Regions from separate parts of the Ruegeria sp. L12 genome, predicted to be linked through region 2. Evidence: riboswitches for the same ligand, from Rfam matches in the RefSeq annotation. Region 2 holds a riboswitch; each other region holds the start of a gene.
The links. A riboswitch is a leader RNA that binds a small molecule or an ion and turns the genes downstream of it on or off. The one in region 2 is predicted to bind cobalamin.

Region 1 (7,223 bases), on a different contig from region 2:
GCCACATGGGTCAGGCGGATCACCGCCATTTCGGCCGCCATCATCGCGTTGGGCGCGGCGGCAATCTCCTCCAGCGCCTTGAGCAGCATCTGCCACATGCGGGTCAGAACACGCATCGGCAAGGCCTCGGCCATTTGCTGGCCACGGGCGCGTTCGTCGGGCGATACCGTCGGATCTTCGGCGGCATCCGGGGTGATCTTGACCACCGAGACCCAATGGGTGATCTCGGCCAGATCGCGCAACACCGCCAGCGGGTCGGCGCCTTCGGCATATTGGGCGCTCAGCTCTGTCAGTGCTCCGGCTGCATCGCCGCGCAGGATCATGTCGATCAGGTCGAGAACCCTGCCGCGATCCGCCAGACCCAGCATCGCGCGCACCTGATCGGCGCTGGTCTCGCCTGCCCCGTGGCTGATTGCCTGATCTAGCAGCGAGGTCGCATCACGGGCCGAGCCCTCGGCGGCGCGGGTGATCAGCGCCAACGCGTCCTCGGCGATCTGCGCGCTTTCGGCATCGGCAATCTTGCGCAGCAGGCCGATCATGACTTCGGGCTCGATCCGGCGTAGATCGAAGCGCTGACAGCGGGACAGGACGGTGACCGGGACCTTGCGGATCTCGGTGGTGGCAAAGATGAACTTCACGTGCTCGGGCGGTTCCTCAAGCGTCTTGAGCAGCGCGTTGAAAGCGCTGGTCGAGAGCATGTGGACCTCGTCGATGATGTAGATCTTATAGCGCGCGCTGGCGGCGCGATAGCGAACGCTGTCGATGATCTCGCGGATGTCATTGACGCCGGTGCGGCTGGCGGCGTCCATCTCCATCACATCGACATGGCGGCCTTCCATGATGGCGACGCAATGTTCACACTGGCCGCAGGGTTCCGTGGTGGGTTTGCCTTCGCCATCGGGGCCGATGCAGTTCATGCCCTTGGCGATGATCCGGGCGGTGGTGGTTTTGCCGGTGCCGCGGATGCCGGTCATGATGAAGGCCTGCGCGATCCGGTCCGCCTCGAACGCATTTTTCAGCGTGCGGACCATGGCGTCCTGACCGACCAGATCGGCAAAGGTTTCCGGGCGGTATTTGCGGGCAAGCACCTGATAGGCGGGGCTGGGCGTGTCGGTCATGTCTGCTTTCGCGGATTCGAGTTCTGCCGCAGCGTAGAGGCCGCCGCTGCCCGCGTCCACCGCCCGCCCGGATGATTTTCATTTTGGAAAGCGACCCGATGCGGCTTACACTGGTCGGACAGATTTCAAAGACCAGTTTTTATAGGTTTGTTTGATGGGGGGTTTTATGTCGCAACTGGTGATATACGCCTTGCAGGTTGGCGGGGGCACGCTGGCCCTGACGTCGATGCCGGGGCGCGGAGGGGATTATGACGGCGATCTGGACCTGATCGCGGGCTGGAAGCCGGGTCTGGTCCTGTCGATGACCACCGAAGTTGAGATGCTGCAGGATGGCGCGCGCAATTTCGGGACCGACATACAGGCCCGGGCGAGCCGCTGGGTCCATCTTCCGATCGAGGATTTCGGCGCCCCGCCCGAAGCTGTCGAGGAGCGTTGGCCGCAGGTCAGCGCGGCCGCCCGGCAGGCCCTGTCCGGCGGAGGCCGGGTTCTGGTGCATTGCCGAGGCGGTTGCGGCCGCTCGGGTATGGTTGTGCTGCGTCTGATGGTCGAATGCGGCGAGCGTCCCGAAACAGCGCTGGAGCGTCTGCGGGCGCTGCGCCCCTGCGCGGTCGAAACCGACGGACAGATGGCCTGGGCCGCTACGCCGGCCCGGGTCCCGTTGCAACGTTAGATCAGGCGCAGGCCATATGCTGCGGCTCGACCTGAGGGCGCGGGGCCAGCACCGACGCTTCAAGCATGGCGCAGGGCGGGTTCGCCAGCAGCCCTGCGGGTAGGGTGGCGAATGAGGTGCCGAACATCATGTCCGCATAACCGTCCAGCATCTCGGTCTCGATCCCGGGAACGGTTCCGCAGAACACGCGCACCTGATCAGGGCAGGCGCGAAAACGGGCGGTGCAGCCTTCCGCGCAATGGGTCAGTTCGCTGCTGCCTTCCACCTGAAACTCGGGTGTGGTCACTGGCCGCGCGGTCGAGACGGCCTGCGTCAGCGCCCGCGCCATACGCGCCAGAGCCGGGCAGGGTTTGCTGGTCCGTTGGCACACGGTCGCTGCGAATTCATGTGTGTCGGTCTTCCAGATCATAGATGCGCCCTCCGCGCGCAGGGCGAGGGCGTGAAACAGGTAGGACGGCGCTGTGACGTCAGGACCTGCCCGGACACCCCGCCCGAGATTCAGTTTCGGTTCCGATGGCAGGTCTCCTGACTTGCGGGTCGTCGCTTTGCCGACCTTCCCAGCCATATGGCCAGTGGTCTTCCGGCATTGCTCACCGCTTACAGTTGCGGGGGCAGTCGCGGATTTGGTTCGTTCCGGCAGCTTCCGGGCAGAACCGCACCGTGTTCCCTTTTCATCCCGGCCCCGGATAAGGGCGCGAGAACCATCACGCCATCGCTAGCGGTTCGCCGCATTCCGAGTCAATCGGATTGAAAGTCGCAGGCTGACCTTTGGTCCAGCCACGTCAACCTTGACTTGGTATCGATCAAATGAACTGATCAGTTCAGGTGATGCGCGACGCCAAGAGGTTCACATGCTGGACACGCAACAGACCATCATGACAGAGGATTTCCGGTTTGCCGCCGGACCCGCGATGCTGTCCGCCCGTCTGTACCTGCCCGCGTCTCAGCCGGAAACGGTGGTGGTGATCAACGGCGCCACCGGCGTGCCCCGCGATTATTACCAGCATTTCGCGCGCTGGCTGGTGGCGGAACGCGGCATGGCCTGCCTGACATATGACTACCGGGATTTCGGCCATTCACTGACCGGGGCGCAAAAGGCGTCGACAGTGACGATGGCGGACTGGGCGCTGGTCGACATCCCCGCCGCGCGGGCCGAGATGCGGCGGCGTTTTCCGGGTGCTCAACTGTGGAGCATTGGCCACTCGCTCGGATCTATGCTGGGGCCGGTGCAATCGGATATCGAGCAGATCGACCGGATGATCTGTGTCTGTTCGGGCCTGGTGACGCTCGGGGATCATCCGTGGCCCTATCGCGCGCTGGCGGCGTTGTTCTGGTATGGCCATGCGCCATTGATGGTCCGGGCGCTGGGATATCTGCCGGGCAAGGCGGTCGGTTTTGGCGAAGACCTGCCCGCGTCGGTCTATTGGCAGTGGCGCAAATGGTGCACCGCGCCCGAAAGCTATCTGCCTGAGATCGGAGAGACGCTGCCACAGGCGCGCTGGGCCACTGCAGGCGGACGCGTCGATCTGTTTGCCTTTGCGGATGACCAGATGGTGCCGCCCGAAGCCGTATGGCGGCTTGCCGATCTCTATGGACCGAAGGCCCGTCGTCACCTGTTGTTGCCCCAGGAGTTCGGGTTGCCGATGGTCGGGCATATCGGTGCTTTTGCCCGACGCAACGCGGCTGTCTGGCCCCGCCTGATCGACTGACCAGACCGGACCAGTTGTATCACAGCCCCTTGCGGGACTTTTTCTGCTGCATGACGCCGCGTACCATTTTCCCGAACGCTCTGTCCCGCGCGCGGGACTGGGCGATGGTTTCCGAGTTGCGCTGATCCTCGCGTCGCAACTTGCGCCATCGTTCCAGCCGCGATGGATCAAGCGCACCGCTCTGGATCGCGGCCTGAACTGCGCAGCCGGGTTCGGCGTCGTGCTGGCAGTCCGAGAACCGGCAGCTTGCGCTGAACTCGATGAGGTCCGAGAAAACCTCATACACCCCGTCCTGCGCATCCAGCAAACGCAAAGCGCGCATGCCCGGTGTGTCGATCCGCCAGCCACCGTTGCGCATCTGGTGCAAGGCGCGTGCCGTCGTGGTGTGACGCCCCCGCGCATCATCCTCGCGAATGCCTGCCGTGGCTTGATCCTGCCCGGTCATGGCATTGGCCAGCGTGGTCTTGCCAACACCGGACGACCCGACCAATGCGCCGGTCTGCCCTTTTGGGCACCACGCAAGAACCTGTTCGATCTGCGTTGGGTCCAGCGCATTGATCGCCAGCACCGTCAGAAACGGATCGATGGCCTGCGCTTGTTGCACAAAGGATTCTGGCGCGTCAGAGGTATCGGCCTTGGTCAGGACAACCACCGGATAGCATCTGGCCTGATGCGCCAATGCCAGATAGCGTTCCAACCGGGGCAGGCTGAAATCGGCATTGCACGAACTGACGATGAACAACACATCGACATTCGCAGCGATCAGTTGTGCCGAGGCACCGGTGCCCGCCGCCCGGCGTTGCAGCAGGCTGCGCCGGTCCAGCAGGCGCCGCACGCGACTGTCGCTGTCCGCAAGAATCCAATCGCCGACCGCATAATCGCCGGTCGGGTGGTCGGGGCTGTGTAACGGGATTTCGCCCTTCGGGCCAAGCCCGATCAGCCGGTCGCGGTGAACGGCGCTGATGCGAAACGGGGTGTATGTGGGTTCGGCCGCGTGTTGTGCGGCAAAGTGAGAGGACCATCCAAAGTCCGATAGGGAAAGAGTCATTGGTCTGCCTGTGGTCAGAAACAGAGTGTCCGACGGATGGCAATCGCGCATCCGTTGGTCATGTGTTCAGGCAGTCAGAAAATCGCGCTGGATCAGAACCGGGCTGCCCGAAGGGTCTTTGCAACAATCATAAAGCCCTCCTGCGGCTGATAGGTTGGTTCAAGTGAGAGGCTGGACATCGACCCAAGCGGGACTCGTTGTGGCTGCTTCCTTCCGGACCTGACCAGGTTGGCGAGGCGCTCACCCGCGCCAACCTCTCGACCCTTCATATAGGCGCGTCGGATGATATTGGCAACCCGTCAGAGGGTTAGTTGAATGGGCAGAAACCCATCGCAATCCAAGGGCAGAGCCTGCGGATCGTATTCGGCCAGCTCATGCAGATAGGCTTGCGCGGCGGGGCCGGTGGTCAGAATGACCTCCGCTCCGTTCATCGGGGTCAGAGAGAACGCGCGTGGAGCCTGTTCCAGCGGGTCCCGGGGCAGTTTGCCCGCCAGATAATCGCGCAGCACATGGTGAATGAGCCGCGCGGGCAAAGCGATAGGGCAAACCTGCGCGGCGATTGGGAAGTGACCCCCGCCATTGGCACGGTAATTGTTGGTCGCGACGATAAATTCCTGCTCGGGCGTCACCAGCCGTCCGTTGACCTTCAGGGATCGAATGCGCGAATGCGCTGAATCCTTCAGACGTCCGGCTGCATCGAACCGGGCCGGTTGTGACAGGTCGATCTGATAGGTCGCCCCATGCAGACTGTCGAAATTGAATCCTGCGCGCCTTGGGTTGATCAGATGCGCAGGCCGATGGGGTGAAAGCTGATTGAACACACCAGCGGACATCTCGAGCCAATCGTGCAGCTGCGCGCCCGTTACCCGCACTGCCCGCAACTCATTGGGGAAGACATGCAAATCGGCCACGTGGCGGATTGAAACATCGCCCGCAGGAACATGGGTGTAATAACGAGGACCGGCGCGGCCTCCGAATTTGGCGGGGGCCGTGGCTGCGAGGATGGTCAACCCCTCCCACTCGGTACCGGCAATGTGGGATCGCACCGCAGCGGCCTGAGCCGCCGCCAGCAACGCCAGTCCTCGATCGGGGGCACAGAATGAAAAATAGCTGTGCAGCGTAACGGGCACTGACCCCACGGGTGCAGAGACTCGTTTGCGCGTTTCCTCATGACCCTTGGCAAACAGCTGTTTGATCTTGGGGTCTTCAGTGACAGGCCCGTTCGCCGTTTTGATCGGGGTTGCCTTGGCCCGGCTGTCGATGACGCGCCAGCGCTGCCCGGCGTCTTGTTCCAGCGTCAAATCGATCACGCCCAGATGCGAGCCACCCCAGCCCTGCATCACCACCGGTTTGCCATGCACCAGCCCTTGTTCATGGTCGACATCAGGCATGTCTTCATGTGCCGTGCCGGGCAGAACCAGATGCGTGTGCCCAGCAACAATCACATCAACATTATCCAGCGCGGCCAGCGGGATGACCGCGTTTTCCATCCCGGCTTCGGCCTCCGCCTGATCCAGCCCCGAATGCGCCAACGCCAGGACAAGGTCGCAGCCCTGTTGGCGAAGAAATGCCGCGGTCTGCTCTGCCGCGGTCAGAATGTCGGTGACCTTTGCCTTGCCCTGCAACATATGTGCCTCCCACTGCATCGTCTGGGGTGGCAAGACCGATAGGATGCCGATGCGAATCGGAACCTGTTTCCCGTTTGCCAAAACCATCCGCTGCAGGGTCGCATGAGGCACCCAGCCCTGAGGCCCTTGCGTTGTACGCAGGTTGCTGCACACCACGGGACAGGTGGTTTGTGCGGCGATCCGGTTCACCAGATCCAGTCCGAACCCGAAATCATGATTGCCCAACCCGACCGCATCATAGCCCAAAGCGTTGAACGCTTGTGATAACGGGTGCGCATCCATGGTGACCTCTGCGGCCCATTCGCCAAACGGCGTACCCTGCAGCGCATCACCATTGTCGAACAGCAATACCAAAGCACTGTCGCGCTGGGCCTGATCGCGGGCCCTACGGATCAGGCTGGCGGTCCGGGTCAGGCCCCTGTCGGCATCCGGGGTGTCGGCGTAATAATCAAATGACATCAAGTGCATATGCAGGTCGGATGTCGCCAGTATCCGGACTTTTGCTTTGGAAGGGCGCACCCACGCCCGGCGCGCCAAACTATCGTGTTTCAAAATTTCAACTTCAGACGGTCAACGTAACAGATTTTTCACCTTGCGGTGGACTTAGTGCAAATTCCGGGGCATTGCTGCGGTCTTTCGGCGGCATGGCAAAAATATTTTGTTTGCTCAAAATCCGTTGCACCCATGGCACAGAAATGGCAGCCCTTGGCCCGGCAGGCGAGGACAACAGGCATGAAACGCGCAGAACAGGTCACTTTTGGCGGCTCGGGCATGGACCGGGCGGGATTGTTGCGGGGCGATCCCGAGAAGCTGGCGCAGGCCTTTGCCGACCCACGGGCGCGTTGCCTGTTGCTGTGGCGCGGTAAAATTCTGGTGCAGGGTGAAGCGCTGGACAAACTGGCGCTGATCGCGATGGATCATGGAATTTTGCAGAATGGCCCGGGTGGTGTGATTGAAAAGCCGATCCTTCTGGGTCTGTCAGACAACGCCACGCCGCTGTTTGCCATGGATATTTCGGGCTGGGCAGCCGAAGGTCTGGATCAGTCTGAT
Region 2 (7,223 bases):
GAGTGGCAAGATAACCCGCCGCTTCTGGCGCGCCATGATCTGCCGAGAGCACTACAAGCGTTCTCTCAAGACCGACGGTCTCATCCACAAAGGAAAGAAGATCGGCAAGTGTCCGATCCAGACGTTTGATGTTGTCCTCCGATTCAAGGCTGGAGGGCCCAAAAAGATGCCCGACGTAATCCGTGGAGGACAGGCTGACGCTCATGAAGTCGGGCACGTCGTCCTGCCCTACCTCTTCGGCGTTCATCAGCGCCTTGGCGAAATTGACGGTAATCTCGTCACCCGCCGGACTGAGCGTCAAGAGCGTCGTGTAAAATTTGCTGTCGGCTGAGCCATAGTGATGCGGAAAGGTGCGACCATAGCTCGGAAAATCCGTCTCCCATGATTGGTCATCCTTGTCTGCGAAGTTATAGGCCTCCTTCGGCAACGTCAGGGTCCAACTCGTCCCGGCATAAGTGCCCACTAACCCCGTCTCTTCCCAAGCGGCAATCCAATCGGGGTAGCTGTCGCGGTAGAAGGTGCTGGTGACAAAACGCCCCTCGGCCTTGGAAAACCAGTAGGCCTGACCGGCATGCCCGGCAAAGGAGATCGCACCACGGTCCTTGACCGACACCCCAAAAACCTTGGACGCGGGTCCGTAATGCAGGCGGATCTCGTCGCCGATCGTCGAGGTGAGAATGTTGCGCGGCGATCTGCCGTCTGTCGTCGCGGCGCGCTGCGTCGGGTCGATTTCCGTGTCGGCATCGACGCCTTTCGCGCCCACGAGCGGGTAATCCGGGTCCTGTACGTTGTAGAAGGTGCTGCCGCTGTTGCGGTCGAACCACAAGTTGGCGACCATGCCATGAATGCCCGGGTCAGTGCCTGTCGACAGCGTGGTATGGCCGACGATGGTTTCGGTGTTGGCGTGGCGATGGTGGGCATTGGTGTACCAAGTACCGTTAGTGATGAGGCGGTTGAACCCGCCTTCGCCCAACCCGGCGCCGTATCGGTCAATCAGATCGCCACGCAACTGGTCTACCGTGATCTGCAGCACAAGCCGGGGAACGTCCTCCGCGGCAGCTACACATCCGGGGAGCGAAAATGCGCATACCCCTATCCAACGGAATAGCATTGGTGGCCTCCTCTGCGGGTTGTATCCCAATCGAAAACCGCCGCCCCGAAGGCTGTCGGGGCGGCAAGAAATCATTTGCGCGTTTATTGCGCGCCGCCGGGTTGCGACAGCTTCTCCATCACCTTGTCCAGACTGAAGCTCGCCGCCTCTTGCCGCGGTGGATACTCGGCGAAGGTGGAGAGGAACTGCGCTACATAAGCCTGCGCCGGCACCAGCATGAAAGCACGGTCGATCATCCAGTCATAATAGGTGTTGGATGTCCGGTAAGCGCGTTCATAGGGGTCACGCCGCAGATTGAAGACCAAAGGCACTCGGAGCGGTGTCAGCGGCTCCATCCATGCGCGCAGAGTTCCCCATGCTTTCTGCTCGAGGAAGGTGATCTTCCAGTTCTGGAAGCGCAACGCAGCCAAATCGCCGTCATCGGTGAAATAGAAGATTTCGTTTCTGGGGCTTTCATCCGTTTCGCCGGTTAGCATCGGCAGGATGTTGTAGCCATCGAGATGCACGCGATACTCGCGACCCGCCATCGCATCCACGGTGACGCCTTCCAGCAGATCTTCCTTGATCGTTTCATTGCCCGCCGCCGCGAGGAATGTCGGCAACCAGTCCATATGATGCACGATCTCATTGCTGATTTCGCCTTCCGGAATCTGCCCGGGCCAGCGCACCATCGCCGGAACACGCCAGCCGCCTTCCCACTGGGTGTTCTTCTCGCCCCAGAAGGGCGTCATCGCCGCATCAGGCCATGTATTCATATGCGGGCCGTTGTCGGTCGAATAGAAGACAATCGTATTCTCCGCGATACCCAACTCGTCGAGCTTGTCCAGAAATTGTCCGATGTGACCATCGTGCTCGATCATACCGGCGGTATACTCGTCCGCTATGCCCTTGGTCTTGTCCTGGGCCGCGTCAATTACTTCATCGCGGACATGGGTGCGAAAATGCATCCGGGTGCCGCTCCACCAGACGAACCAGGGCGTGCCCGCCGCGGTCTGTTCTTCGATGAAGGCAATGGCTGCTTCTGTGGTCTGGTCATCCACGACCTTCTGGCGTTCGATATCGAGCGCACCGGTATCCTCGATCTCCTGGGTGATCTCCGTCTCGCCATATGTCGCGCTGGAGCGAATAACGCCGCGTGGCCCGAAACGGTCGAGGAAGGTCTGCCCATCCGGCAGTACGGCATCACGTGGATAATCCGGGTTTTCCGGCTCCTCCTCGGCGTTGAGGTGGTAGAGGTTGCCGAAGAACTCATCGAAACCGTGGTTGGTCGGCAGGTGTTCGTCGCGGTCACCGAGGTGGTTCTTGCCGAACTGGCCGGTGGCGTATCCTTCGGCTTTCAAGAGGCCCGCGATGGTCGGGTCTTCCACCTGCATACCTTCTTCAGCGCCAGGCAAACCGACCTTGGACAAGCCGGTGCGAAACACGGATTGTCCCATGATGAAGGAGGAGCGTCCGGCGGTGCAGGATTGCTCGCCGTAATAGTCCGTGAACATCATGCCTTCTCGCGCAATCCGGTCGATGTTGGGTGTCTGGTACCCCATGACGCCGAACGTATAGGCCGAGATATTGGACTGGCCGATGTCGTCCCCCCAGATGACAAGAATATTAGGCTTGCCCTGTTCCTGAGCGGCGAGTGGCAGCCCAATCAAGACGGCGCCGACGGCGGCCAGCGCTGTACGGAATAACATTTTGGTTTCCTCCTAGTTGGCAACTGTATCTTGTTGCACTGAAAAGGCTTTCGGATCCTATCGGCGGGATGTCGACATCCGACCGATGCCAAGAGTAACACCAAACCTGCGAGTTGACTTGCCATTTTGTGACATCGCGTGGAAACTCTGCGTGGTGGGTAAACTCGCGATGACATATGCGACCGGGATCGGTCCGCTGCCGGATCTGCTTGAGGCGCAAAGCGGATCAAAGGCGGTCGAACGCGCCTTTCGGGGCGCAGGCTTGCCGCTCGTGCTTGTCGATGACCGGGCGCATCAGGTACCTCTGGGAGCAGTTATCAGGCTGTTCGACGGCGCAGCGCGGCTGACGGGCGATCCAATTCTGGGTTTGCGTGTGGGAAATGCTATGCAGCCCGGCGAGTACGGTCTTTGGGTGAATTATTCGCTACAGGCGCCAACCTTCGCGGGAGCCATCTCGCGGTTGTCCCGCTGCATCGTCCTGCATCAGATCGGCGGGGAACTTTCACTTGAGCACCGACGAGGCGATCTCGTGGTGTGGAGCTATCGGCAGACGGCCGTTACAGGTGCGGGCGCGACACAGCACGCCGACCATATTCTGCCCGTAATGGCAAAGGTAGCGCGGGCCTATTGTGGCCCGGATTGGAAGCCTTCGCATATGGAAACACGCACCGCAGGGACCGGCTTGGAGGCGGCGTTGCGCGAAGACTCTACAGGTATTCCCTGGCACTTCAATTCAGCTGTCGACGGGATCGCGTTCCCATCGGCTGCGCTTTGGTCCCGTCCCGCGCTGGGGTCCAGGGGGAGGCAAGCGCTTCGGCTCAGTTCGCGCGACATTCTCGCGGAAATCAAATTGCGGCGACAGGAATGCGACATCGACCGCCTTGCCGCTGTCATCACGCTACGCCTGATTGACGGTCACACGGACATCGACGGTGCCGCGGGAATGGTCGGTGTCGCCCGGCGCACGCTGCAACGCTGGCTCGACGCTGAAGGCCTGTCCTACCGTATTTTGCTCGATCGTGTGAGACTGGACCGGGCGCGCGCACTGATCCTGGAGACCGAGGCACCCCTGTCAGAGATCGCCATGCTCGCAGGCTACAGTGACCATGCCCATTTCACGCGAGCCTTTGGTCGGCGTTTCGGGCGCTCTCCGTCAACCGAGCGGATGTCCAAACCAAGAGGTTAACCGCACAACTTGATCAAATATCCTCCGATCTGAATTGCCCGGGCGGCAATGAAAGCCTTCTTTATCGGCGTGCCATTCCGAGTGCCGATTTCTGACCACAGCCGCAAAGGCAAAGAGTTTGCCGGTTCATTTGCAAAAACCAAAGTTTAGAAAACCTGCAATTGTTGAAGCTCAAGGTTGGAGCCGCGACCGCCGCAAAGAAAATCGTGATAACCCAGGCGGCGTTTTTAGAAAGGGTCGCTGCAGTATTCGCCAGCTGTCTGCGACTGCAGAGAAGGTCCGGTGTCCGCCCTTCGCGAGAAATACTGCGAAAATCACCAGTGAGCGGTATGGGCTCGCTATCAGATTTCGCCGCCTACGTCCTGAACATCGGCTCATTGATATCCAACGGCAGCACATCGTCAGAGCCCCTGCAAAATCAAGGTTCTGGCGAGATTGGCAAATGGCCGGTCTCGCTCATCCCGCCGCAAAGGCATTGCCGCATGGGCGCTGGTCGGTTGTGAGCCAAGGTGACAATTGCTGCATAGTGCCCCGAATGACCGTTTTATACCCAGATGAACCGCTGCAACTTGTTGGTTCTTGTCTTTAGAATGAGCGATCGGCTGCAAGTATTCGTTCAGAAGGAAATGGAAGACAACATTCGGTGTTGCAACGTGTTTCTCATTCCACGATTGACGCATCCACGAATCTGCTGATATCGCTCACTTTGATGGAGTTGGAGTAAGTGATTCCAACACAGGGAATACGGTGCGGCTTTGGCCAATTCCGTGACTGCCCCCGCAACTGTAAGCGGCGAGCGACCCGATGATGCCACTGGCCCGAAGAGGCTGGGAAGGATCGGAGAAGCGACGACCCGCAAGTCAGGAGACCTGCCATCGTAACGCAACTCAACCCGGGCGGGGTGCCTCGGAAGGAGACCACGATGGAACACTCGGCTGTAGCCGTAAACATGGCTGGCTCGCAATCAACCCCGCAACTTTGCGGAGGGCGACATGGGCCGGACTGCCACACACAGAATTACCGTTTGCATCTCTTGCCGACACAAGGGCAAAACCTGCCAGCCTGGTTATGAGCTGATCGCCCGGCTGCGAAAGGCTTTTGAAAACGCCAAGGACGCAATTCCCGAAGATTTCGAAATCTCGGGCGTGGCATGTATGGCGGGATGTGATCGACCCTGCACGGTGGCTTATCACGGCTCGCACAAGGCGACATATTTGTTTGGCGATATTGACCCGGACACCGATGTCGATGATCTGATCGAATTTGCCCGGCGCTATGCCCATCTACATGACGGGTGGAGCAGCTCTGTCGACAGACCAGGCAAGCTGCGCAAATCCACACTGGCACGGGTTCCGGCCAGCATCATCGCCCTTGAGCGCAGCGCGGAGCCTGTTCAATGAACGCCGCGGAGCTGTATGTCGAGAACGTAAGTTGGCGGCCCTCGGCCAGGGTGCCGCTGATTTTGCATCCAATCAACTTTCATCTGAAGGCCGGGCGCATTTTGGGGATCGTCGGACCGAACGGGGCGGGGAAGTCCTCGTTATTGCGCACGCTCTATCGGTATCATCGGCCGTCCAGCGGTACGGTCAGGATTGATGGTGAAGATATCTGGACCATGCCGCCGAAGACAGCTGCCCAAACGGTTGCAGCGGTTTTGCAAGAGCAACCCAATGACTTTGCCCTGACGGTGCGCGACGTGGTGGCATTGGGCCGCTTGCCACATCGCCAGAGCTTTTCAACACCCGGCCAGCACTGTGCCGAGGTCATCGAGAACGTGCTGCGCCAAACCAAGCTGATACATCTGCGCGACCGGCAGATCGGCACCCTGTCGGGCGGTGAACGCCAACGGGTGATGATGGCCCGTGCCCTGGCGCAAGCGCCGCGGCTGCTGGTTCTGGATGAGCCAACCAACCACCTCGATATCCATTATCAGCTAGAGCTGCTTGAACTTGTGCGCGACCTCCACATCACCGTTGTCGTGTCGCTACATGACCTCAACATGGCGGCCACGTTCTGTGACGACATTCTGGTAATGCAGAATGGCCAGTCGCTGGTGTTCGGCCCCCCGCAGGATGTCCTGACCGAAGACCTCGTGTCGGGTGCATTTCGTGTCTCGGCCCGGCTGGAACAGCTGAGCCGCAGTCAGAACAATCACTTCTCTTTCCAACTGAACTAAAGGATCACCTGAATGAAACTACTCCCCCTGGCATTGGGGCTGTCCTGTACAGCAAGCCTGGCACTGGCAGAAACCACGGTACGAAGCTGCAACCGTACCGTTACCTTTGACGAAGTCCCGACAGCAGCGATTTCCAACGACGTCAACCTGACCGAAATGATGTTGGTGCTGGGACTGGCGGACCACATGGTGGGCTATACCGGTATCTCTGGTTGGAAAACACTGGATGAGAAGATGCGCGAAGGAGTCGAGCAACTACCCGAGTTGTCTTCGAAATACCCCAGCAAGGAAGTATTGATCGGGGCGGATGCCGATTTCTTCTTTGCCGGTTGGAACTATGGCATGAAGGTTGGTGGCGAAGTCACGCCCGAAACCCTGGCCGCGTTTGACATCGACGTCTATGAGTTGACCGAAAGCTGCATCCATATCGGTGAAAAAGACAAGGCCAGCATGGATGACATGTATACCGATCTGCTGAATCTGGGCCGCATCTTTGCTGTCGAGGATCAGGCGCAAGAGCTGGTGGACGGCTACAAGGCAGAGCTTGCAGATTTCAACGCCGATCTGGATGCCGGTGACGAACCGCTGCGTGTATTTGTCTATGACAGCGGCGAGGACACTCCCTTTACCGCGGGACGCTATGCCATGCCCACCGCCCTGATCGAAGCCGCAGGCGGGCGCAATGTTCTGGACGACTTCGAGAAGAGCTGGGCCACGGTGACCTGGGAAGAAGTCGTCGAGCGCAACCCGGAAATGATCGTGATCGTGAACTACGGCAATGTGACTGCAGAGCAAAAGCGCGAGTTCATGATGTCGAACCCGGCATTTGCTGATATTGACGCGGTCAAGAATGATCGGTTCGTGACGCTGGAATATGTCGAGGCAACCCCCGGGCCCCGCAACATCGAGGCGATCAAGACCCTCGCCTCGGCCTTCTGGAGCAACTGATCTATGTACACCGAAGCAGTCAGCACATCCCGACCCAGAAGACGTTGGCACTTGCCTGCCTCTGTTTCGCTGGTGATCCTTCTGTTTGCTGTTTCGGTGACCTTTGCTGTGAGT
Region 3 (7,223 bases), on a different contig from region 2:
AGTGGGGTGACCAGAATATTGCGCCGCACTTCGATGCCCGGCTCGGCGTCCAGCAGGTTCAGCGCGGAAAGCTCTTTCAGCAATGGTTGATGGTCGTATTCTTCGACCCCCCGCAACTGCAAATTGGCGCGGTTGGTCAGGTCGATGGTGCCATTGCCGAACTTCTCGGCGAGTGCACACAGGCCCAGCGTCTGTTCGGCATTTAGACGCGCCAGCCGGGGGCGCACCCGCACAACCAGACCGTCGCCCGTCATCATCGGACGATGGGCACCCGGACACCAGCCCTGGACGATCGGGGCGCTCATCGCAAGCCCTCCAATTCGGCGCGGATCGAGTTCCGGCGGGTGTTCCACAGTCCCGCTTCCAGCAATGCGCGGAAGCGGTCCTGCATGGCCTGATGCGCCTTCGGGTTGGCCTCTTGCAGAAAGGCATCCACCTCGGCATCGCCCAGAGTCGCGTCGTGGTACAGATCGAACAGATGCGGCGCGACCGTGCCGGACAGATGTGCGAAGGACGCCATGTGATCCAGCGTCGCCGCGATCTCGGCCGCCCCCCGGAAGCCGTGCCGCTGCATCCCCGCAATCCAGCCGGGATTGGCGGCGCGGGCGTGGACGACGCGGCTGATTTCCTCGGGCAGGGTACGTGCGCGGGGATTGTCCGGGTTGGTATTGTCCAGATGATAGAGCTGCGCTTCGCCGCCCGTGATCTTCTTGGCGGCGGCAAACCCGGCCTCATGCGTGGCGTAGTCATTGGCCAGCAGCAGGTCAGTCTCGGTCAGGTCCTGCAGGTGGACAAAGCTGTCGGCATTGGCGACGCGTTGGATGATGCCCGCCTTGTCCTGTGCGATATGTTCGCCTTCCAGCGCGAATGAACTTGCCTCAAGCCACGCTTCCCCAGCCTGCGCGCGGGCCTCATCGGTATAGATTTCGGACAGTTCGGTCATGTTGACGCCATAGCTGCCCGGCGCTGGGCCAAAGACCCGAACCGCCGGTTCGTGCCCGGCATAGGGGTTCCAGTCAGGCGCTTCATCGCGCGCCGACAGCGCACGGACAGCCTGACCGAACAGTGTGGAAAGGGTGGGGAACACATCCCGGAACAGGCCCGAGACCCGCAAGGTCACATCCAGACGCGGGCGGCTGAGGTCGGTGATCGGCAGAACCTCGATGCCCGAGACCCGCTCGGACCCTTTGTCCCAAACCGGTTTGACGCCCAATAGATGCAACGCCATGGCGAACTCCTCGCCCGCCGTGCGCATGGTGGCCGAGCCCCACAGATCGACAATCAGCCCCTTGGGGTAATCGCCTTCCTCCTGCAGATGTCGCCGCACCAGTTCTTCGGCCAGCTTGACGCCTTGGGTATAGGCCGCACGGGTCGGCACAGAACGCGGATCGGTGGTGTAGAGGTTCCGCCCGGTGGGCAGCACGTCCGAGCGACCGCGATAGGGGGAACCGGACGGCCCGGCCTCGATCCGTTTGCCAGCCAGCGCGTCGACCAGCGCCTGCCGTTCGGCATGGGCCGAGGGGGCGGCGTTGAAATTGCCGGTCACTTCGGGAACGCGGCCAAAGATGTGCAGCCCGTCGCCGAACTGGCTTTCTTTGATGTCGCAGACAAAGCGGTCAATGCGGGTGATCACCTCGGCGGTGCAGGTGGCCTGATCCAGACCCAGATCACTCTCCAGCCCGATGGCCTGCGCCTCGTCCCGGATATCCTCTTGCAGCCGGTCGCGGCGTTTGGGGTCCAACCCGTCGGCGTTCGAGAATTCGTCCAGCAGCGTTTCCAGCCGCACCATCCGGTCCGGTGTGCCGCTTTCCTTCATCGGGGGCGGGATATGCCCCAGTGTGACGGCTCCGATGCGGCGCTTGGCCTGCGCGGCCTCGCCGGGGTCGTTGACGATGAAGGGGTAGATCACCGGCAGATCGCGGATCAGCGCTTCGGGCCAGCAATCGGCGGACAGGGCGACGGATTTTCCGGGCAGCCATTCCAGCGTGCCATGCGCACCAATATGGATCAGGGCGTCAGCACCCAGCCCTTTGCGCAGCCAGAGGTAGAAGGCAACATAGCCATGGCGCGGGGTGCGCGAGAGGTCGTGGTAATCGTCATCGCGCATCTCAGGCGTGCCACGCTCGGGTTGCAGCGCGACCAGCGCTTTGCTGCGACGCAGGGCGGTGAAGTGGAAGGCCCCGTCAGCGAAGGCTGGGTCGTCTTCGGGCTTGCCCCAGACGGTTTCCAGATCAGTACGCAGTTGTTCGGGCAGTTCGGTCAGCGCGGAGAGATAGTCTTCGAGCGACCACGAAATCCAGGCGTCGAGCAGAGTTTCGGCAATCGGTACCGCAGGTGCGGTGTCATAGCCTTCGTCCTGCAGATCGGACAACATAGCCTCAGCCGAGGCCAGCGCGTCGAGGCCCACCGCATGGGCCATCTGCCAGTCCTTGCCGGGGTAGGTGGACAGCACCAGCGCCGGGACCTGTTCTGCCTTGGGTTTGTCGTTCAGCGCCAGCCAGCCGGTCACACGGTCGATGATCGCCTCGATCCGTTCGGGTTCGGCCCGGTGAGCGAAGCGGGAATATTCCAGATGCGGATCGCGCTTGCCCGGTTCCTTGAACGAGGCGATGCCCGCCGAAATCCGCCCGTCCACCTCGGGCAGCACCACGTGCATGGCCAGATCGGCTGGGGACAGGCCACGTTCCGCCTCGGCCCATGCCTTACGGCGCGATGTAGCGAGGGCGACCTGGAATACAGGCACGTTAGCGGCGTCCAGAGGGGATGTGCCCGACGCGCCCTTGCCCGAGAATGAGGTGGCGTTGATGATCGCCGATGGCTGCATCGCCGTAATCGTTTCGCGCAGCCAGTCGGCAGCGGAGGGCGCTTTCAGTGAGGGGGCGTACAGGCCTACGGCTTCAAAACCCCGCGCGCGCAGATTGCGGATCAACGCCGCAACCGGGGCGGTGTCCGCCGAGGTCAGGTAGGCGCGGTAGAAGGTCACAACGATACGTTTCGCGTCACCCGTAAACGCCGTATCGGCCGGGATCACGCCGCGATCCGGGCACCACGCGCCGCATTCGGGCAGCGTCTTGGCCCCCATCACCGGCCCGGCATACAGCCCCGCCGCCAGCGCCATTTGCGCCAATGCGGCCTGCGCCGCGACCTCTCCGCCGGTGTCGCATAGATGCGCCAGCCGCCGCAGCGTCGAGACGGGCAGGGTGGAATAGTCATCCAGCCGCGTGTCTTCACGCCCGTCTGCGGGCAGCACGGCCAGCGCGATGCCTTTGGCCTGCGCCAGTGCCAGAACCTGTTGCAAGCCGTAGGACCAATAGGGCACGCCGCCGATCAGACGGATCAGGATGCCCTTTGCGCCCTCCAACGTCTGTTCGACATAGGTGTCAACCGACAAGGGGTGTTTCAGCGCCGTCAGGTTGGCCAGCCGCATCGTCGGCATCCGCCCTTCGGGCCCGCCACCGCGATGCCAGCCCGCCGCGAAAGCGCCAAGGTCGCTGTCCGAGAACGACAGCACCACCAGATCCGCCGGGCTCTGGCCCAGATCGGTTGGGGTCTCGGTTTCCTCGAGCCCGTGGCTTTCGCGGAAGACGACGTGCATGGCTTACTCGGCGGCCTCGGTCACACCCACGAGGATATCGCGGATCGCGGCTTCCTTGATATCGTCATGCTCGGCGATCACCACCAGACGTGAGCGGCGGTCCTCGCCGGGTTCCCATGGACGGTCATATTGATGACGTACGCGCGCGCCAACCGCCTGTACAAGCAGACGCATCGGCTTGCTCTGAACGGCGGCATAGCCCTTGACGCGCAGGATGTTCAACTCATTGGCCAGACGTTCGATCTTGGCGACCAGATCGAGCGGGTCGGTCTGTTCCGGCAGTTCCACGATGATGCTTTCGAAATCGTCATGTTCGTGGTCGTGGTGGCCGTCATGATGGCTGGGACGCGCGTCCATGTCATCTTCGGCAGCGGCTTCCAGACCCAGCACGACGCGGACATCGACGGCGCCTTCGGCCACTTCGACTACGGGCAGCGGGCGCGGGGCTTCGGCGGCGATGATCTCTTTGGCTTTGGCAACGCCTTCGGGACCGGCCAGATCGGGCTTGGTCAGCAGGATGATATCGGCGCAGGAGATCTGGTCCTCGAACACCTCGGACAGCGGCGTTTCGTGATCGATCGAGTCATCGGCCATGCGCTGGGCATCTACCGCCTCGACATTCGGGGCGAAACGACCGGCGGCGACGGCCTCGGCATCGGCCAGCGCGATCACGCCGTCCACGGTGATTTTCGAACGGATATCCGGCCAGTCAAACGCTTTCAGCAGCGGCTTGGGTAGCGCAAGGCCGGAGGTCTCGATCAGGATGTGATCGGGGCGCGGCTCCAGCGCCATCAACGCCTCGATGGTAGGGATGAAATCATCGGCCACGGTGCAGCAGATGCAGCCATTGGCCAATTCCATGATGTTTTCCGCCGGGCAATCGGGGATGGCGCAGGATTTCAGGATATCGCCATCGACGCCAACATCGCCGAATTCATTGACCACCACGGCCAGACGCTTGCCCTGAGGGTTCTGCATCAGGTGGCGCACCAGCGTGGTTTTGCCCGAGCCCAGAAAGCCGGTGATCACGGTAACGGGGAGTTTTTCGAGGTTCGACATGTCAGACTCCAATCGGGGGAATGCGCGAGGCGCAGTTTTTGCGGAAATGTTCTGGGCGCTCGCGCCATTTGACCAGACCGTCCTCGGTGGCCAGATATTTGGTTGCACCGTCAACGATGACGTCGACATGATCGGTCTCGTTCAGGTTCTCGTAGACGAATGTCCAGCGATCCGGCCCGCCACGCAGCACGATGGAACAGCCCTGATCGCAGTTCGACAGGCATTCGACGGCTCTCAGGTTGACGCCCTCGGGCAGGTCTGCCTGTTCCAGCGCCTGATGCAACAGGGTGCCCGGGCGCTGCGCGTCATCCTCGACGGGCAAGCCGCGACGGCAGGTGGTGCAGACCAGCAGCTCAACCGGTGCGGTCTCGGTCATGTCTCTCATCCCCCCAATCCTATACGTGGGGGACGGGGTCTCATGCGGGTCACATTTGACCCGACACCGGAACACCCCGTCCGGTTTCATCTTCGGGCGCTGGCAGGTCTCCCGGCTTGCGGATATCAGAGCGTCTGCCCTGTCGGATGTCCCGCCTTCCCGGCCTTGCGGCCAGTGGCATTGGGCACCCTCTCCGGTCACGGTCGCGGGGGCGGCTGCGTTTGGCGGATAACCCGTTGACGCATTCCCTTTTCATCTGCTGTTGCAGACACCAACGAAAGGCTCATGCGGCAGCGGCAGGCCGCTTGTCAAGCGAGTCGCGCCGATCTGTGATCAAGCGGATGAAAAAGCGACCTGTAGAGGTCGTTGGGCGGCATATTCTGTTCAGGCCGCAGCGTTGCCTCGTTTAACCGGATCGGCCCGATCCGGTTAAACGCAATATTCGAACGATCGGGTCGGTGCCACGCGATGAAACATCTATGAGGCCTGATCGAAGGCAGAAGCGGAGAGAATTGGATAAATGGCAGCCCGTAGGGGAATCGAACCCCTCTTTCCAGGTTGAAAACCTGGCGTCCTAACCGATAGACGAACGGGCCACTTGGGTCCAGACAAGCAAAGTGGCAGCCCGTAGGGGAATCGAACCCCTCTTTCCAGGTTGAAAACCTGGCGTCCTAACCGATAGACGAACGGGCCACGCTGGCTTGTGGAGGGCCTTTTACGGTTTCACCCCGACCCCCGCAAGCCGAAAAATGCAGGGATGTGAAAGTTTTTTGGTGGGCTTCAGATAGGCTTTATCCGGCTTCTGCCGCGTCCTCCAACCTCAGTTGTACAGATTGGCGCCCACCCCATGTGTTAACCTCAAGCCGGCCCGCAAAATGGAACCGCGCGCCGCCGTGATTTGACAGCTTGTCACCCAGCGGACCATCAAACGCACCGAAGGCGATGGCGTCCAGCCCGCCGGACATTCCGTCAGACAAAGACAGTTTCAGATGCGTCTCGCCCACGCGTTTGGCAAAGCGCACCTGCAGGTCGGGCAGGGCATAGCGTGGGGCAGGGGCCGCGGCCCCGAATGGTCCTGCCTTTTCGATCTGTTCGATCAGATCGACCGTCGCGGCCCCCGGCATCAGCGCCCCGTCCAGTTTCAGATCGGCTGGGCCGCCTTGCCCTGCGCCCTGTTTCGCCAGCAACTCGGACAGCTGCGCCATCGCAGGCTCCAACTGGTCGCGCATCACCGTCAGGCCGGCCGCCATCTTGTGACCACCGCCCTTGACCAGCAGCCCCTCGGCCGCCAGTCGCTGGATCGACGCGCCCAGATCAACGCCCGAGACCGAACGGCCCGAGCCCTTGCCCTCGTCACCGTCAAAGCCGATCACGATGGCAGGGCGGTTCGCGGTTTCTTTCAGGCGCGAGGCGACAATGCCCACCACGCCGGGATGCCAGCCCTCGCCTGCGGCCCAGACCAGTGGCGTGTCCAGCCCGCGTTCCTCGGCCTGTGCCATGGCTGCCGCGCGCACCGCGTTCTCGATGTCGCGCCGTTCCGCGTTCAGAGCATCCAACCGTTCGGACAGGGCTTCGGCCTCGGTGACCGAGTCGGTACTCAGCAACCGCGCACCCAGATCGGCCTGCCCGATCCGCCCACCCGCGTTCACGCGCGGACCTAGCAGAAACCCCAGATGATAGCTGTTGGGGGCGGTGTCCATGCGCGCCACGTCCGACAGCGCCACCAGCCCCGGCCTCTGCCTTTGGGCCATGACTTTCAGCCCCTGCCGCACCAACGCCCGGTTGGCGCCAATCAGCGGTGCAACATCCGCCACCGTCGCCAGCGCCACCAGATCCAGCATCGACATCAGATCCGGCCCTTTGGCACCGGCGGCCCGCAATTGGCGGCCCGCCTCGACCAGCATGAGGAACACCACGGCAGCAGCGCAGAAATAGCCCAGATCGCCGCTTTCGTCCTGCCGGTTCGGATTTACCACTGCGATGCAGTCTGGCAGTGTTTCCCCGCCCAGATGGTGGTCCAGAACAATCACATCCGCACCCGTCGCCGCCGCGATCGGTTCGTGGCTGAGCGTTCCGCAGTCCACGCAGATGATCAGGTCATGGCTGGCCGCCAACTCTTGCATGGCAGGCACGTTCGGCCCATAGCCTTCGTCAATCCTGTCGGGCACATAGAGTGTCGCGATTAGCCCCATC

Region 1: it holds a riboswitch for cobalamin, as region 2 does, so the genes downstream of both, ACR0K9_RS16320 (hypothetical protein) here and ACR0K9_RS15610 (DUF1636 family protein) in region 2, are expected to answer to the same signal.
Region 3: it holds a riboswitch for cobalamin, as region 2 does, so the genes downstream of both, ACR0K9_RS01825 (DUF1636 family protein) here and ACR0K9_RS15610 (DUF1636 family protein) in region 2, are expected to answer to the same signal.

Annotation. Positions count from the first base shown of each region.
Region 1 covers NZ_JBQFMH010000010.1:130,629-137,851, forward strand. The annotation lists gene ACR0K9_RS16310 (DNA polymerase III subunit gamma/tau) at 1-1,118, opposite strand, end outside; gene ACR0K9_RS16315 (protein-tyrosine phosphatase family protein) at 1,285-1,788, shown strand; gene ACR0K9_RS16320 (hypothetical protein) at 1,790-2,197, opposite strand; cobalamin riboswitch at 2,287-2,509, opposite strand; gene ACR0K9_RS16325 (alpha/beta hydrolase family protein) at 2,640-3,497, shown strand; gene rsgA (ribosome small subunit-dependent GTPase A) at 3,517-4,545, opposite strand; RNA gene ffs (signal recognition particle sRNA small type) at 4,707-4,805, opposite strand; gene ACR0K9_RS16340 (bifunctional 2',3'-cyclic-nucleotide 2'-phosphodiesterase/3'-nucleotidase) at 4,845-6,692, opposite strand; gene nudC (NAD(+) diphosphatase) at 6,906-7,223, shown strand, end outside.
Region 2 covers NZ_JBQFMH010000009.1:209,481-216,703, forward strand. The annotation lists gene ACR0K9_RS15595 (alkaline phosphatase family protein) at 1-1,033, opposite strand, end outside; gene ACR0K9_RS15600 (arylsulfatase) at 1,195-2,799, opposite strand; gene ACR0K9_RS15605 (AraC family transcriptional regulator) at 2,951-3,985, shown strand; cobalamin riboswitch at 4,679-4,876, shown strand; gene ACR0K9_RS15610 (DUF1636 family protein) at 4,978-5,385, shown strand; gene ACR0K9_RS15615 (ABC transporter ATP-binding protein) at 5,382-6,161, shown strand; gene ACR0K9_RS15620 (ABC transporter substrate-binding protein) at 6,174-7,109, shown strand; gene ACR0K9_RS15625 (FecCD family ABC transporter permease) at 7,113-7,223, shown strand, end outside.
Region 3 covers NZ_JBQFMH010000001.1:371,355-378,577, forward strand. The annotation lists gene ACR0K9_RS01810 (cobalamin biosynthesis protein CobG) at 1-305, opposite strand, end outside; gene cobN (cobaltochelatase subunit CobN) at 302-3,595, opposite strand; gene cobW (cobalamin biosynthesis protein CobW) at 3,599-4,654, opposite strand; gene ACR0K9_RS01825 (DUF1636 family protein) at 4,656-5,030, opposite strand; cobalamin riboswitch at 5,115-5,321, opposite strand; tRNA gene ACR0K9_RS01830 (tRNA-Glu) at 5,552-5,626, opposite strand; tRNA gene ACR0K9_RS01835 (tRNA-Glu) at 5,649-5,723, opposite strand; gene recJ (single-stranded-DNA-specific exonuclease RecJ) at 5,822-7,223, opposite strand, start outside.